One region of the Colwellia asteriadis genome, then DNA from elsewhere that is predicted to be linked to it. Evidence: predicted binding sites of a transcription regulator. Region 1 holds the regulator's gene; the other holds the start of a gene.

What was found. Region 1 encodes FNR, which switches genes on or off when oxygen is low (the NO sensors DNR and NnrR bind a similar motif). Its sites were predicted from a motif close to TTGATCTAGATCAA; they were not measured.
Region 2: ABD005_RS00870 (bacteriohemerythrin) is a predicted target of FNR. The motif match lies at 2,108-2,121, and genes of this name have one in related genera.

The regions. Positions count from the first base shown of each region.
Region 1 covers NZ_BAAAFA010000008.1:221,966-229,835, reverse strand. The annotation lists gene ABD005_RS12840 (LysE family translocator) at 1-88, shown strand, start outside; gene ABD005_RS12835 (hypothetical protein) at 251-1,105, shown strand; gene ABD005_RS12830 (glucosaminidase domain-containing protein) at 1,127-2,032, shown strand; gene ttcA (tRNA 2-thiocytidine(32) synthetase TtcA) at 2,097-3,023, opposite strand; gene uspE (universal stress protein UspE) at 3,367-4,311, opposite strand; gene fnr (fumarate/nitrate reduction transcriptional regulator Fnr) at 4,465-5,184, opposite strand; gene ABD005_RS12810 (sulfite exporter TauE/SafE family protein) at 5,241-5,960, opposite strand; gene ccoS (cbb3-type cytochrome oxidase assembly protein CcoS) at 5,960-6,208, opposite strand; gene ABD005_RS12800 (heavy metal translocating P-type ATPase) at 6,242-7,870, opposite strand, start outside.
Region 2 covers NZ_BAAAFA010000001.1:208,585-216,454, forward strand. The annotation lists gene ABD005_RS00850 (hypothetical protein) at 1-472, shown strand, start outside; gene ABD005_RS00855 (hypothetical protein) at 469-657, opposite strand; gene ABD005_RS00860 (alpha-ketoglutarate-dependent dioxygenase AlkB family protein) at 811-1,443, opposite strand; gene ABD005_RS00865 (VF530 family protein) at 1,487-1,894, opposite strand; gene ABD005_RS00870 (bacteriohemerythrin) at 2,211-2,792, shown strand; partial or broken gene ABD005_RS00875 (hypothetical protein) at 2,867-3,052, opposite strand; gene ABD005_RS00880 (lipoxygenase family protein) at 3,156-5,285, shown strand; gene ABD005_RS00885 (diguanylate cyclase) at 5,358-7,870, opposite strand, start outside.

The DNA of each region.
Region 1 (7,870 bases):
TGCTCGTAAAGGCTATTTATTCGATAGACTGATGGGGGTAGTGCTTTTTATACTTGCCATACAGTTAGTGTTAAGTGATTTAAGTTAGTACAATGTACTTAGTGTGTATGTATGATAGATATTGATATTATTGAATAAAGCTTACGCGCATATACAATATGTTGCTGGTAAAATGTGTTTTATTAATCATAGGCACGTTACTAGCGCTGTTTTTGGTTAAGCTGTTTTGGGTTAAATAAGGTTAGTTACATTGTCAGAAAAAAATAGTAAAGAGTTAGAATGCTCCCTGTTGAAAAATGCATTAACGGGTAATTATATCGTTGATGTTAATGCGATATTTAAAGAAGCATGGCAGAAAACATTACAGAGTAGAATGTCAATTAATATCGGTCTATGTTTTATTTTATTACTTGGTACGTTAGTTTCGTTAACTGCTAGTAATTTGATGGGCGGCATTGAAGCGGTATTAAAAGATCAAAACGCGATGAGTATTCTAAATATCGTAGTTACCATTGTTATTTGGCCATTTCTTGCTGGTGTTGAAATGATGGGGGTTTTGCATGCTCGCGGACAAGAAACACGCGCTATTATGGTGTTTTCTTTCTTGCAACGTGGTAGCTGGGTTGCTTTATGCGCATTGTTAACATCGATATTAGTTGGCTTAGGTTTTCAATTATATATGGTGCCCGGTATCATTTTAGCCGTGCTTTTATCATTAACGATTCCATTGGTTGTTGATAAAAAACTCTCGCCATTAGCAGCAATAAAAGTGTCTGTTTTGTCATTGCGTTTCAAGTTCTTTCAAATATTTAGATTGTATTTATTTTTGTTTATAGCATTACTTGTTTTGGCTATGCCAGTGGCATTGTTGGCTGATTCGGCGATTGGACCTGTTGCTATTATGTTATTTTTGTTTGGTATGACGTTTTTAGCACCGTTGTATTATAACGTTAAAGGTATACTCTACCGTGAGATATTTGCGGTAAAGACTAAAGATAGAGAAGATAATGTTAACTCAAGGGAGTTAAACTCTTCTACACCAGAGTCAACTAAAGCTTCTGATTCGGATGACTCAAACGGCTCAAACGGTACGTTTTCAGCTTAAAAATATTTAAAGGAGTTTATATTGATTAAGTTATTTTTGTGGTTAAGCTTTTTGGCCTTTTTGGTGGTAACACTGTTAGCACCTTTCACTTTTTTAGTGCCGGATAATGCTGAAAGTAGTTTAGCAAAAAGGCTTATAGCAGAGCAGCAAAGTCAAGACAAAGAACGACAAAAAAGTCGTGAAAATAAAAAAACAGTTAAAAAAGTGGTAGAGCAACCGTTACATAATGTCGATTTACCAGACTTTGCTGCCATTGCAGATGTCTCAACTAAAAAGGCACAATTCTTTGACTTTATTACCCCTGCGATTGTTGCTCAAAATGAGCGTATTTTAGCAACCCGCACTAAGCTAGAGTATTGGCTTGAACAAATGACCTTAGAATTAGGGTTAACAGAGCAAGAAGAGGCTGAGTTACAAATATTAGCGAAGCGTTATCGATTAAAAAAGTCACGCTCAAATTTGCAAAAAGTAAATGAGTTATTAGTACGTGTTGATATTATTCCTTTACCACTGGTTTTGGTGCAAGCGGCAAATGAGTCGGCATGGGGCACTTCTCGTTTTTCTCGAATTGGATTAAACTTTTTTGGTATTTGGTGTTACGAGCCAGATTGTGGCATGGTGCCTAATGGGCGTAACAAAGGAGCAAAGCATGAGGTTGCAGCATTTGATAGTGTAGATGATGCAGTAAGAGGATATTTTAGAAATATAAATACCCACAATGCTTATCAAGTATTTAGAACGATTAGAGCGCAGTTAAGAGCGAATAACGAGCCTATTGCACCTGAAATATTAGCGACAGGGTTGTTACCTTACTCGGAGCGAGGTGCAGACTATGTGTTAGATATTACTGACATGTTGCGTCACAATCAGCGCTTTTTTGAAGATGAAACAACTTACTTTGATAATACAACGAGTTATAGTGAATAACAGATAAAAGTATGAGCTTAACCCAATATTGATTAAATAAAGGGTTAGGCTTTTTTTATAGCTGTTATTGCACTTCAATAATAGTTAATTGCTCGGTTTTATTCGTGGGCATTTTAGTCTCTTTAGCGCTTCCATTAAAGTTCAATTCAGGCTCGTCAAAAGCAGTATCACCACCATTAATTACTCCCGAATTACTGTTAATATCACTAAAGTTAAATAGCTCATTGTCACATAAATGTGATGGTACAACGTTTTGCATTGCGGTAAACATTGACTCAATACGGCCCGGAAACTCTTGGTGCCAATCGTTAAGCATTTTCTTAATATTCTGACGCTGCATATTCGGTTGCGACCCACATAAATTACAAGGAATGATAGGGAAGTGTTTTAATGCCGCATATTGAATTAGCTCACTTTCTTTACAAAAGGCTAATGGTCTAATAACAACATGCTCACCATTATCAGACACTAATTTAGCTGGCATCGCTTTCATTTTACCGCCGTAAAACATGTTAAGCATTAAGGTTTCAATCATGTCGTCACGATGATGCCCTAATGCAACCTTAGTCGCGCCAATATTTTTCGCTACTTTATATAATATTGCGCGTCGTAAACGAGAGCAAAGACTACAGGTTGTTTTCCCTTCAGGAACTTTCTCTTTAACAATACCGTAAGTGTCTTCTTCAACAATATGGTACTCAATACCTAGCTCGTTGAGATATTGAGGTAATATATGCTCAGGAAACCCAGGTTGCTTTTGATCAAGGTTAACCGCAACAATATCAAAGTGAATAGGCGCAGATTCTTTAAGTAACATCAGAATACTTAACATTGCATAGCTGTCTTTACCCCCAGATAAACACACCATGACCTTATCACCGTCTTCAATCATATTGTATTGGGATATGGCTTGACCCACATGGCGTCGAAGCTTTTTTTCTAGCTTCATTAATTGTGTTTTTTGCAAGGCAGATAAAGGCGTATTAGACATGGGGATCAGTATTAATTCTACAAGTTGTTAATTGTCGCGCATTATACGCTTTATCGTAAAAAAGTAAAAATTGATCGTTTAGCTTTACCTTAGTTACAGTAAACTTACCGAATAGTTAATAAGGTATTTTATTATTTTTATGATTATTGATTGTGTAGGACTACAAGTTATCACTAATAATACGACTGGTGTTCGGTATAACTTATTGATTATTAAATTGTTATGATAGGTGAAAGTAGATTTGTCAGTAAATAATATGCGTATAAGTTAGATAAGTAGACTTTTGTAGCTCAAAGTGAGTACTTGATGAGCTACGTATAGTATATGTGATTGGCTGTTTACTTTAGTTAGCCAGCGGAGAAATATAACCGTCAGGTTTTAACGCTAATACATCACAGTTTAACTGATCAATCACATGTTCAGCGGTATTACCAATCAACGCTGCCGATATGCCAGTACGACCAATGGTTCCTAAAACAACTAATTCAGCATCTAGTTTTCGGGCAAACTCTTCAATAACCGTTTCTGGTAAGCCTTCACCAATATGAGTGTTTGTTAATTCAACACCAAATTGTTCAGCATGTGTGTTCATGGCTTCTTGGTGATGCTTTAGCATGACTGCATTGTATTCGGTGGCATCAAACTCAGGAACTTCAATAGCGATATTAATTGGGGTGCCAGGGTAAGAGTTGACTAAGTGTAAATTACCGTCAACCACAGCTGTTAGTTGTTTAGCTTGCTTTGTTATTTTGCTATTGAGTGAGCTATGTTCGCTCTCATCACTACCAATATTAAGAGCTGCTAGAATATTACCATTTTTTGGCCACTCGTGATCTTTGACTAATAATACCGGGCATGGACATTTTCTCAGGATATGCCAATCAGTAGGTGTAAAGACTACTGATTTAAATTTATCATGTTGATGAGTTCCTTTAATAACCAGATCAAAGTTGTGCTCAATTACTTGATTGATAATGGCTTCGTAAGGCCTGTTATGCCATACGACTTTGCTAGTTACTTGCGTATTAGGCGCTATTTCGGCGATAATTTCATCTAACCATTTTTGTTTCTCATCGATAACCATTTGACGCATAGAGTCGCGTTCGTTATGAGATAGTATTGTTGTCATCTCATAGGAAAAATCAAAAATGCTGAAAAAAGCAGTAATATTAATGGCTGTATTGTTATTTTTATGAATACGTGAGGCTAGATCTACAGCTCGCTTTAAGGCTTTTTGCTCATCAGTTGTTGGGTCGATAATAACCAGTATATTTTGATACATTTCCATGGTAAACCTCTCGTTAATAAAAGTAATTCATAATTACTTTATAGCAAAATTGAGGAGTGAATGCTTGATTTAAATTAAGATATTATGAATTGATTTCATTAAACACCGAGATAAACGGAGCTATCTCGGTGGGGGAGGAAAAGCTATAACTAATTAAATTTCTGCGACGTCAGACAAGGCGTCAATATCTACAATAGTAATTAATTTACCGTCTACTTTGATTAAGTTACTTTTATGAAAACGATTAAGTAAACGACTAATCGTTTCAACAGTTAAGCCAATATAATTACCAATATCGCTACGAGTCATGGTTAACCTAAATTCAGTTGCTGATAATCCTCGCGAATGATAGCGCTCACTTAAGGTCACTAAAAAAGTAGCTACACGTTGCTCAGCGTTTTTTCTATTAAGTAAGGTTAACATTGCCTGATCGGTTTTAATTTCATTACTCATTAGACGTAATACCTGCTTTTTCAACTTAGGCATAGTGTTAGAGAGCTGATCAAGGTTATTATAAGGGATTTCACAGACCATCGAAGTTTCAAGCGCCTGAGCAAAGCTAGGGTGACAGCTTTCTGCAATGGCATCAAAACCCAGTAAATCTCCTGCTAAATGAAAACCTGTTATTTGTTCTTCGCCTTGCTCATTAACCGTAAATGTTTTGAAAGTCCCTGAACGAATAGCAAATAAGGCGTGTAATTGTTGTCCGTCATGAAAAATTTTATCGCCTTTATGAATAGGACGTTTTCTATCGATAATGTCATCAAGGCTATTTAACTCTTGCTCATTCAGTGAAAAAGGTAAACATAATTCACTAATACTGCAGTTTTGACACTTAATGTGTTGTATACCGGGGCAATTTTTACTTGGCATAATAGATAATAACTCTTAATTTAAAGGACTGTAATATCGACCGTGCTGATAGGGTATTAGAACATTAATTGATATGCAACAGTTAAACTATAACAGCCATATAATATTAGAGAAATTGCCATTGTTTTCTTGAAGTTAGCATTAAGCAAAAGGCTTTTAAAGCTATTAATACCTAGAGACAGTGCTATGAGCGCAGGCAAAGTACCTAAACCAAAAAATAACATTATTCCTGCTCCTGTTAGGCTACTTCCGCTAGCTAATGACCAGGTGAGGGTTGAATAAACTAGCCCACAAGGTAACCAACCCCATAAAGCCCCTAAACCTAAAGCTTGTTTGGTGCTATTGACGGGAATGACATACTTAGCTAATGGTGACAAATAACGCCATAAATACTTCCCAAGCGCTTCTACTCTGTTTAACCACATTAACCATTGACCTAAATATAAGCCGAGTAGAATTAAAAATATGGCGGCAACCATGCGCAACCCCCCAAGGGGAACACCGATACTTTTTGCAGCTAATGAGCCACTAAAGCCGACAATCGCGCCAATCAAGGTGTAGCTGGCAATACGGCCAATATGATATGAAAATATTAAAGACGTGTTATTGCTTGATTTTGTCGGGTAGGTCTGCTGTTCAGTGATAGCAATATCACCTTGTTGTTTAGGTTTTTCAGTAGCCGACGTTAGCATGGTAGTAATACCCCCACACATGGCTAAACAGTGACCTGAGCCTAGTAAACCAACAATAAAAGCTGATAGTAAATCGGTTAGCATTACTTCTTTACATCAGCGCTTGAATTATTGGTGGGGTTTGTAGCTAGAGGTGCAGCGTTAGCTTTTGCTGCTATATTGCTATCACTCGGCGCTGATTTTTCTTGATCTTTTTGCTGGCTATCATCATTAAACAAGATGCTCATACCTTGTTTTTCTAAATCATCAAATTGCTCTGTTTTAACTGCCCAGAAAAAAAGATAAATCCCTAATGCGGTTAGAATCGCCGCAACTGGAATTAAAATATACATTATACTCATCACTAAACCCTCGGTGTTTACTAATTACTTTTTCAACAAGCGAAGTGAATTAGTTATGACTAAAATAGAGCTGGTTGACATACCAATGACTGCCATGTAGGGCGTGATATAACCCGCTACGGCCAATGGTAGTACAATAGCATTATATCCAAACGCCCATAAGTAGTTTTGAATAATAATTCGACGGGTTTTATGACCCACCTTTATTAGCGTATTGATGCTACTTAACTTATTATTAAGTAAAATAACATCAGCACCACTTTTAGTAATATCGGCGCCACAACCCATCGCAATAGATACATGCGCTGCGCCAAATACAGGTGAGTCGTTAACGCCATCACCGGTCATGGCAACATTAAATTTTTCATTTTGCTGAGCTTGCTGAATTTTATGCATTTTATCTTGAGCACTAAGCGAGCCTTCAACAGAGCTTAGCGGTAACACCGTTGCTAACTTATCACAGGCTTGTTGACTATCACCAGATAGCAGCATAGTGCGGCCAGTTTTATTAAGCGCTTCAATAACAGCATTCGCATCGTCACGAATTTGATCGACCAAATAAAATGAGGCGATAACTTGGTTGTTTTTAATTAATGTACAATTTGCATCTTGATGATTGCTTATCGCTTGTTGTGCATTTTCATCTAATTGTGAAATAGCCCAACCACTTTTACCAATAGTGTAATGATCAGCATCAATATCACCGCTAACCCCTTTACCTGAGTGCACAGTAATATTTTGAGCTTGAATTGAGAAGTCACGATGGGCGGTAAATGGCTTCGCAATGGGATGCTCAGAGTGTGCCTCTAATGCCGCAGCAATAGCAAGCACATTCTCTTTAGTATATTCGCCATTAACTTCCACGCGGTTTATTTGAAACTCGCCTGTGGTTAAAGTCCCTGTTTTATCAAAAGCAAAGCAATTTAATTGTGGTACGGCTTCCATTACATGCCCACCTTTGATCATAATGCCGTCTTTATTAAGACGTGTTGTTGCACAAGTTAATCCTGTAGGTGTTGCTAAGGAAAGGGCGCAAGGGCAGGTTGCCACTAATACTGATAAGGTAATCCAAAACGCTTCTTCTGGTAGATGTTGATGCCAATATAGCGCGGTACAAATAGAGGTGATTAAAATCAGCGCAACAAAAAACTGAGCTATTTTATCTGACAGTTGCGCCAGTTTAGGTTTATGCGCTTGGGATTGCTCACTTAATCGAATCAATTGGCTTAAAAACGAATGGCTGGTAGGCTGTTTGACTTGCACGGTAATATTGCCATCACCATTAATGGTGCCGGCAAAAACGTTATCAGTGACGGATTTACTAATTGGTAATTGCTCACCGGAGAGCATGGCTTCATTAAGCTGGCTTGAGCCTGAAACAATAACGCCATCAGCAGGAACCACTTCGCCTGGTTTGATTAATACATGATCATCAACGACTAATTGTTTCGCTGCAATAAGTTCTTCTTCATAGGTGTTATGACCTGCTGGTGAAGTGATAGTCGTTAGTTTTGTCGCAGTCATTGGCATTAGTTTTAATAAGTTGGCAGATACTTGCGCTGCGCGTGATCGGGCTCTAAATTCGAGAAACTTACCAATGAGCAGTAAAAAGGTAAACATACTGACAGATTCAAAGTAAACTTCACCTTGTCT
Region 2 (7,870 bases), on a different contig from region 1:
ATCACCTGAGCAGCAAAACACATTGCAATCGTATACTGAAACAAAACGAGAAGAGCACGTTGAGCAAATAAAATCGAATTATAAAACAGCTAAAGATATTGACCTGACTCGCGCTTATTATGCTCAACAACAAAAGTTATTTGATATTTACATAGAAACGGCAACGGATGGTGAAGTAGACACTGACAATCATGATAAAAATAACGTGAGTGCTATTAGCACGTTAACAAGTGCTTATACTGAGCTGTATGACTTACATAAACAAGTAAAAGGTGTTATAGAACAAGTACCTACTATTAATGATAACGTCAACCCGTTAAAGCATAATGTGTCAAACGCTGCTGTTGGGCTAAATGGTGTCACTAGCGAGACGATGAATCACCAAGGACAATCATTAAGCCAGCAACAAACCAACATTTATAACAGTATTATGATGCCAAGCAGTAACTCATACCTACACTTAAGTGCTTAGTGAAGCTGAATTAATAGCTTAAGCAACGCTAATTCAAGTGATAAAAGCGGCTCTAACCATACCCATAATGTTAGTGCTAGAAGGTAAGCAAGGTTGGCGTCGAAAAATACGCCAATCAAGCTTGAAATATAGATAATAGCGCGATTACCGTTTAATAAATAATGACGCTGCTTTTCAATAGTCATGACAATCCCCTTAGGTCATGCGATGCTTAACGCTAAGTGCTTGGTTGCTATCTAGCAAATAGCCAACTGAATTAAGCTAAACTAAAAGCATCGCAATCTACAATTAAATGGCCGTTATGCAAGCTTACTTATTTGAAGCATTTTTTAAGCCAATTAACGCAGCCTGTCATTCACTATGGCTCTAAAAGTAAGGTTTATTCGAGGAGTATGAACTTTTTTTGTCGGAGGTAAACGATGTAGCCAGTGCTTTTGTGTAATGCCTTTCATCACTAATAAGCTACCCGATCTTAAAGGTAAAGCGACAACTTCTTTCGTTTGCTTATGTTTAAACGCAAATTTTCGTTCAGCGCCAAAACTTAAAGAAGCAATAGCTCCCTGCTCTTTTAAGTCTTTTTCGCCATCGCTATGCCAAGCCATTCCCTCTTCACCATTATGATAAAGGTTCGCTAGGCAAGCATTGTATTGCTCCCCAGTTTCAACTTCGACTAAATTTTTTAGCGCTAATAATTCATCAGGAAAAGGCAGTGATCGTTTGGTAATATTTGAATAGGTGTATTCAAATGCTTGACCATTTAAGGTATCCGCATACCAAGCGACTTTTCTTTTTGTTTCAATCAGTTTACCAAAGATCATTGCTTGATCGCATTGCCACGCTAACAACTTAAGTAGCGCTGAGAAATAATGTTCCGCCTGTTCTAACGCTATAACTTCACCATAGTAATTTACCTCGCCATCATAAGGTAAAAGGTTAATAGGCTGAGTTAGTCGCGGGGAGAATAAGTCCATAAGGTATATTTAAGCTAAACTCGAGAGAATGAAGCTTACTCTACTACTTTTTAAAGTGTGCCCAAGGGTCTGCTGGTGCTCTATCGCGGGCTTTTTCGGCCTTTTTAATACGTAAACGCTCAGCATCTTCAAGGCTTAACTCTTTTGGCGGTCTTTGTTCTAAACCATGTGGCACAATACGATCACGCGGCGGTAATAAAAACTGGTCATCACTCGCTTTAGGTAAACTGTGGTATTGATACATATAAAAAGCTTCAACTTTCTCTTGTGCCCACGTGGTCTTCTTTAAAAATTTGATGCTCGACTCAATACTTGGATTGGTTTTAAAGCAGTTCAAATTTAAATAAGCAAATAAGATTTCCCAGCCATAATGATCAACCAATTCGTTGAGTACTGTTTCTAATTTTGTACCGTGCAGTGGGTTGTTTTTATATATCTCTTTATCGCTCATTTATTTTCCTAGTTCACTTTTTACTTAACTCTTTGGTTCGCTTTTTTGGTTAGCTTTATCACTAACGACTATTGCTTTCGAGTTAACACAGTATGTAAGTAATGAATTATACCACTGTTGCTATAAAAGTTGATGTTTAACTCAAGAATAAACGCCACTGTACATTAGAACCTACAGTCTCTTTCTTATTAATTAAGTTATTAATAAGTTAACTTGATTAAAATCAATAAAGTACCACTATAAAGCAATTAATATAAAGACCACTGTAGAGCATAAGCTCTACTTAAACTATATAAAATACAACAAGGTCAATATCGTGAGTATTAATAGCCGTAATAAATCTCTCAGCTTTATCATTATTGTCAGTTTACTTGTCTCTGCCATTATTTTAGGCCTATGGTCAAGCTTAACAAACCCTGTCCCTTGGATATTAATCGTCGCTTTAGCATTGATGCCGCTACTCAGGCAAAAGCATATTGAACAAATAAAATGGAGTGATGATTACAGTATTGGTATTGAATACATCGACCAAGATCATAAAAAACTCTTACACTTATTGAATCAATTTAGTATTGCTTACGATTATGCTCAGTGTGAAGAATTTGAGCGAGAAGCACTAGAAGAGTTAGTCAGCTACACCAAATATCACTTTAAACGAGAAGAGAAATTGATGGCAGATTATGACTACCCAGGTCTTGCTGAGCATCAAGAAGAACATCAAGCAATGATTGATAAAGTCGAAGAATATGCACATATTTATAATGAACAAGGACACGATTCATTAAAACAAGTGACTAATTTGATAACATTCTGGCTTATTAACCATATTAATGAATCTGATAAGGAGTATAGCCGCTACTTACAACAGCTTGGTGCTGACGAGTTTGATAATAACTAAGCCAGAAACGTCCTTATTAATAAAGTTAGTACTATTGCTAACTTTATTGCTTGCTCCTCGCCATTATTTTCGACTTATTGATTAGGGGTTGTTGAGCTTTCGATATTTTTTTCGCAGCTTTTTGTTGGGTATTTATACAAGGCAGAGCCTTTGTTGTGTGGTTGTTCAGGACAATAAGCTCCTGCATTGTCTAATAAGCAACATCCATACAGCGTCACATAACAATTTGATAACGCAGTAAAAATGACCAACAAACGCTGTTAGAAAGATCAACAGCACCTAGCCACACAGCAATATATTTGCGGCAATTTTTGCCAAAAATAATGTATGCTTGCGACAATAAAAACAAAAAAAAGGCTTATTATGCAGAACAATAACATCCCGACACTTCCTCAACACGACTCAACACCCGAAAAACAACAACGTGAGTTTCAACTCGCTTTAGCCAAAACTAAATACAATTATATGACTTCTTACTTAGAAGGTGTTCCTCTTTCTGCCGACGTACCACAAGGAGAAGAGTTTTCATTACGATATAAAGAAAGTGTTATATCAGTATTTATTCAACTTGCTGAAAACTTTAAAAACAACGTTATAAGGTTATTAGAAAAAGAGCTTTGTGATGATATTGATAGTGACATTTTCAAAGATATTAGCGAGAGTTACCAAACCTTAGAAAGTAAATTAAGTGCGCTTCACCCTAAAAAAGACATTAAGTACATTAAAGACTTTATTCATAGCTTGAGTCAGCTGCCGACAGCTATTGAAGATGCCCTCAATATTCCTAAAGATATTATTAAAATGTTAAAAGGAATTGATCAAGTTATTGAGGAGGTAAAAAAGGAAGGGCCTACGGCTCTACTTAAATCGACACTATATGACTTATTAAATAACGATGGCAAACGTGATTACCTGCAAGCCAATTCGTTAGAAGACTACCAAGCACTCTATGCCTCGTTAGATACCCCTCCTCTAACAGTGTCAATAAAAAGTAAACCATGGATGGAAAAAGAAAAAGCCCTTTATGATCAAGACTGGTACTTTGGTTATTTGCAAACTGCTGGCTTTAATACCACTAACTTAATTGCCGTAAGCGCTAGCGATACAAGTGATATGACTATTTCATTGAGTCAATTACTGCAAAAAATGCCAGTTACTGATCACATATTACAGTCTGTGTTAGCAGACAATAATGTTAGTTTACAAACGGCAGTAGCCCAGAATCGGCTTTACGTTTGTGATTACACAATGTTAGAGGGTAAACAAAGTAATGAGTTACACGGAAAACAGCGTTACGTAGCCGCACCTATCGCCTTATTTTACTCAACGGATAAAACTGCTAACGGTTTTCCTGATACAGGTAGTTACCTGCGCCCAATTGCCATTCAATTAGCACAACAATATAACCCAGACACGGCTCCTATATTTACCCCAAATAACTGCTCAGGCGCAAATGATGGTAATGGACTAAAATGGCAAGTAGCTAAAGCTATTGTGAATATTTGCAGTGCAATACAACATGAAAATGTTGCACATTTAGGGGCTTGCCACCTTATTATGGATACAATAATTATTGCCGCACATAGGCAGCTTTCAGAAAAACACCCTATTTTAAAGCTTTTAATTCCGCATTTTCGCTTTACATTAAACATTAACAATGATGCCCTACACAGTTTAGTTATTCCGGGTGGTGTTACCGCCTGTGACGTAGGGTTAACGACAGGCTCCTCTTTTGAAATGATTGCAGAGGCTAGAAGTGCTTGGCGTTGGGATGAGCAGAGCCCTGAACAGTTATTTAAAGCACGCGGTGTTAATACTGAGTCATTACCAGTTTTTGAGTTTCGCGATGACACCATATTGTTATGGCAAGCCATTAAGACGTTCGTTAGAAATTATTTATCTATTTATTATAATAATGACAATGATGCCGTCGCTAATGATGAAGAATTACAAGGCTTTATCTTTGAGTTAACCTCAACAAAATATGCTGATTTTAAAGGCTTAGATGGATTAGTATCAACAGGAAATAGCGAACGTCCCTATAAAATAGATAGTTTTGACTACCTTGTAGAGCTTATCGCACATATTATCTATATTGCTGGACCTCAGCATGCCGCAGTAAATTATGCTCAGTATCCTTTAATGTCTTTTGCTCCTAGCGTAACGGGTTGTCTTTATCATGAACCTCCAGGAACCAACACGGTTATCAATACCATTGAAGATACTTTAACTTGGTGCCCTCCATTAGATATTGCTTTATATACACTATCTTTTGAGTACTTACTTAGCGGTGTACAATACGATGTTTTTGGCAAATATAGTCAAGACCCACGTATTGCCTACTTTAACGATCCTCAGGTGGAAGAAGTGCTGATTGACTTCCAGTGCCAATTAGCGCAAATAGAAGTAGAAATACATCAGCGTAATAAGTTAAGAGCGATACCTTATACTTTCCAATTGCCGTCAATGATTCCAAACAGCACAAGTATTTAAGTAAATAAAAACGGTACTTAGCGCTCTACGCTTAAGTACCGTAAATAACTAACCTGTTCTCGTTTTTATACGTTATGAAGGTGAAGCAAAGTAGTATGAGTTTCGCCCACTTTGTTTTGCTTTATATAAAGCGACATCGGCAGACTTCACCAGCATAGAGGGCTCTAATCCAGGTAAGCTGGTCATAGTAGATATCCCCATACTAATCGTTATATAGGGTGCCGTTGTTGAAAAGGCATGAAGAATATTCAAACTGCGTATCTTATCTTGGCAACGCCGTGCAATGTTTTCAATTGACTCATGATCTGTGTTTGTCATTAAAATAACAAATTCTTCACCACCATAACGTGCAACTAAATCATTTTTACGTGTAACGACTTCACTTAAAGCTTGTGCAACTAATTTAATGCACTTGTCCCCTTCTGGATGACCATAATTATCGTTATAGGCTTTGAAGTAATCAATATCAATCATAATTAGTGACAGTGATCCACCTTCGCGAGAGCTTCTCGACCATTCTTGCTCTAACCTAAGATCAAACTCACGACGGTTAAAAATTCCCGTAAGTCCGTCTTTAATCGCTAGCAATTGTAGCTCTTCTGTACGTTGTGCTACTTTATCTTCGAGTATTTCATAATGACGAGCATTAATTAACGATACTGCAGCTTGTGCAGCAATAAGTTCTACCGTATCTTTATGTTTAGCGGTAAACGCTTGTTCCGTGACATTGTTCTCTAAATAAACAATGGCAACAAGTCGGCCTTGACCTGTAATAGGTAAACACATCAATGATTTAGGTTGATTCAACTGTAAATAGCGATTACTGGAAAAGCGTGAGTCTTCTTTAGGGTTGTCCAGTATTAATGTCTCCAATGTTTTTTGCGTATAACGTATTAAAGTGTCTGGTAATAATGGGTTACCTTGGGCTTCAAGCTCATCAAGGTTCATATTATAAAACTGGCTATGAATAGCAGCAGCGTGATCACTAATACGGCCAACAATCTCTACCGTTAGTTGCCCATCTCCATAAACAATAATCGCCCCTTGCTGTGCTCCGGCATTTTCCATTAACACTGTCATCATTTTTTCTAGTAATGAGTTAACATGGATTTCTTCTGATAAAAGTTGGTTAGCTTTCAAAAGCGAATGCAAGTCTAACGAATTCATTTGCTCTACCGCTTTACTTGCGTTTGTTGATATTGCACTTCCCTTTGGTAAGTTCACAATATTAGCTGAGTCAAAGCTTTGCTCTGGCCAACGCTCATTAATTTGCTGACACTTGGCAAGCGCTCCCCAGCGAGAATACAAATAAAAAGCATCTTTCATACAGCTAAGTGCAAGCCGTTTTTGGCCTAACGAAAATAAATATTTAGCGTAGCATTCACTGGCTAACGCTTCATTATTAATAAAGCCAGCTTCGTTAGCTGCATTAATGGCTTGCGCATAAAAGTCCATTGCAATAACGGCTAAGCCCTCAACACGAGCTACCTCTGCGCTAAGCAATAAATGTTTATGTAAATAATTTTTAGGACTATCAACTGACCATACTTTAAAGCGCTCGGTAATTTCTTTGGCCTTATCTAACAACACTTCTGCATCATCATGATTGAGTAAAATCAATGCTTGATAAAATAATCCTTCAACCATACTAGGGCTATCAGGAAGAAACATTCCGACAATATCAATATTCTCCAGTGCCTTATTCTGTAACGCTTTATCGTCAATAATAAAGGCATGACGAATAATTGCGCCGGTATAAAAGGCTAAATCCATTGAGGGTGTATTAGCTTTATCACCAAAAAACTGGGTAACATTAAAGTCATCACTATCAAAAGAGTTTATTGAATGTGTTTTACCTTGCAGCGCCAATAACGCTTGATATGTCCCCACTAGTACATAATTCTCAGTCGCTGGCTGCTGCTTTTTACGTAAAAAGGCCAAGCCTTGTTCAATGTCTTCTTGTAATTCATTCAGAGGAACACCCGCAATAAATTTATTACAGGACTTAAAAAGCACGCTATATCCAGAATAAACAAAGTTTATACCCTCTTGCCCCCAAGAAATAACTTGCTCTAAAAATGGATAAGAATTTTCAATAGCTTCACACCAATGCAAATAACTTGATGAAAAGTAACCATAGATCATAGATCTGTGATATTTGCTTTCCCACAAGTCTGAAACACTCTTTGCTAATTTACTCATCTGATAACAAGCGGGATACACTTCTCCCATCATTGACATAACTGTCGCATAAGATGCGTAACCAATGGAGCTTAACTGACATTGACCGTACTTAAGTGACAGTATGACCATTTGACAGGCATTGACAGCATAGGATCTTGTTCGACCCGATAAATATGTCGCCATCGTCATCGCATTGTGCAATTCCATTCGTAACAAGTGCTGTTTGTTAGTCATTTTTTCTGCGGTGAGTATGTCTTGCTCAGAGCATTGAGCTAGTAATTCTTGAGTAGCAATAAAGGTATCTTTCAATTGAGCTTGAGCTACGTCTTCATTTTCTGGAAAGTCTATCTTGAGTATTGCTAAACCGCCGACGAGTAAAGAAATAGCGTCTTGAAACTCCC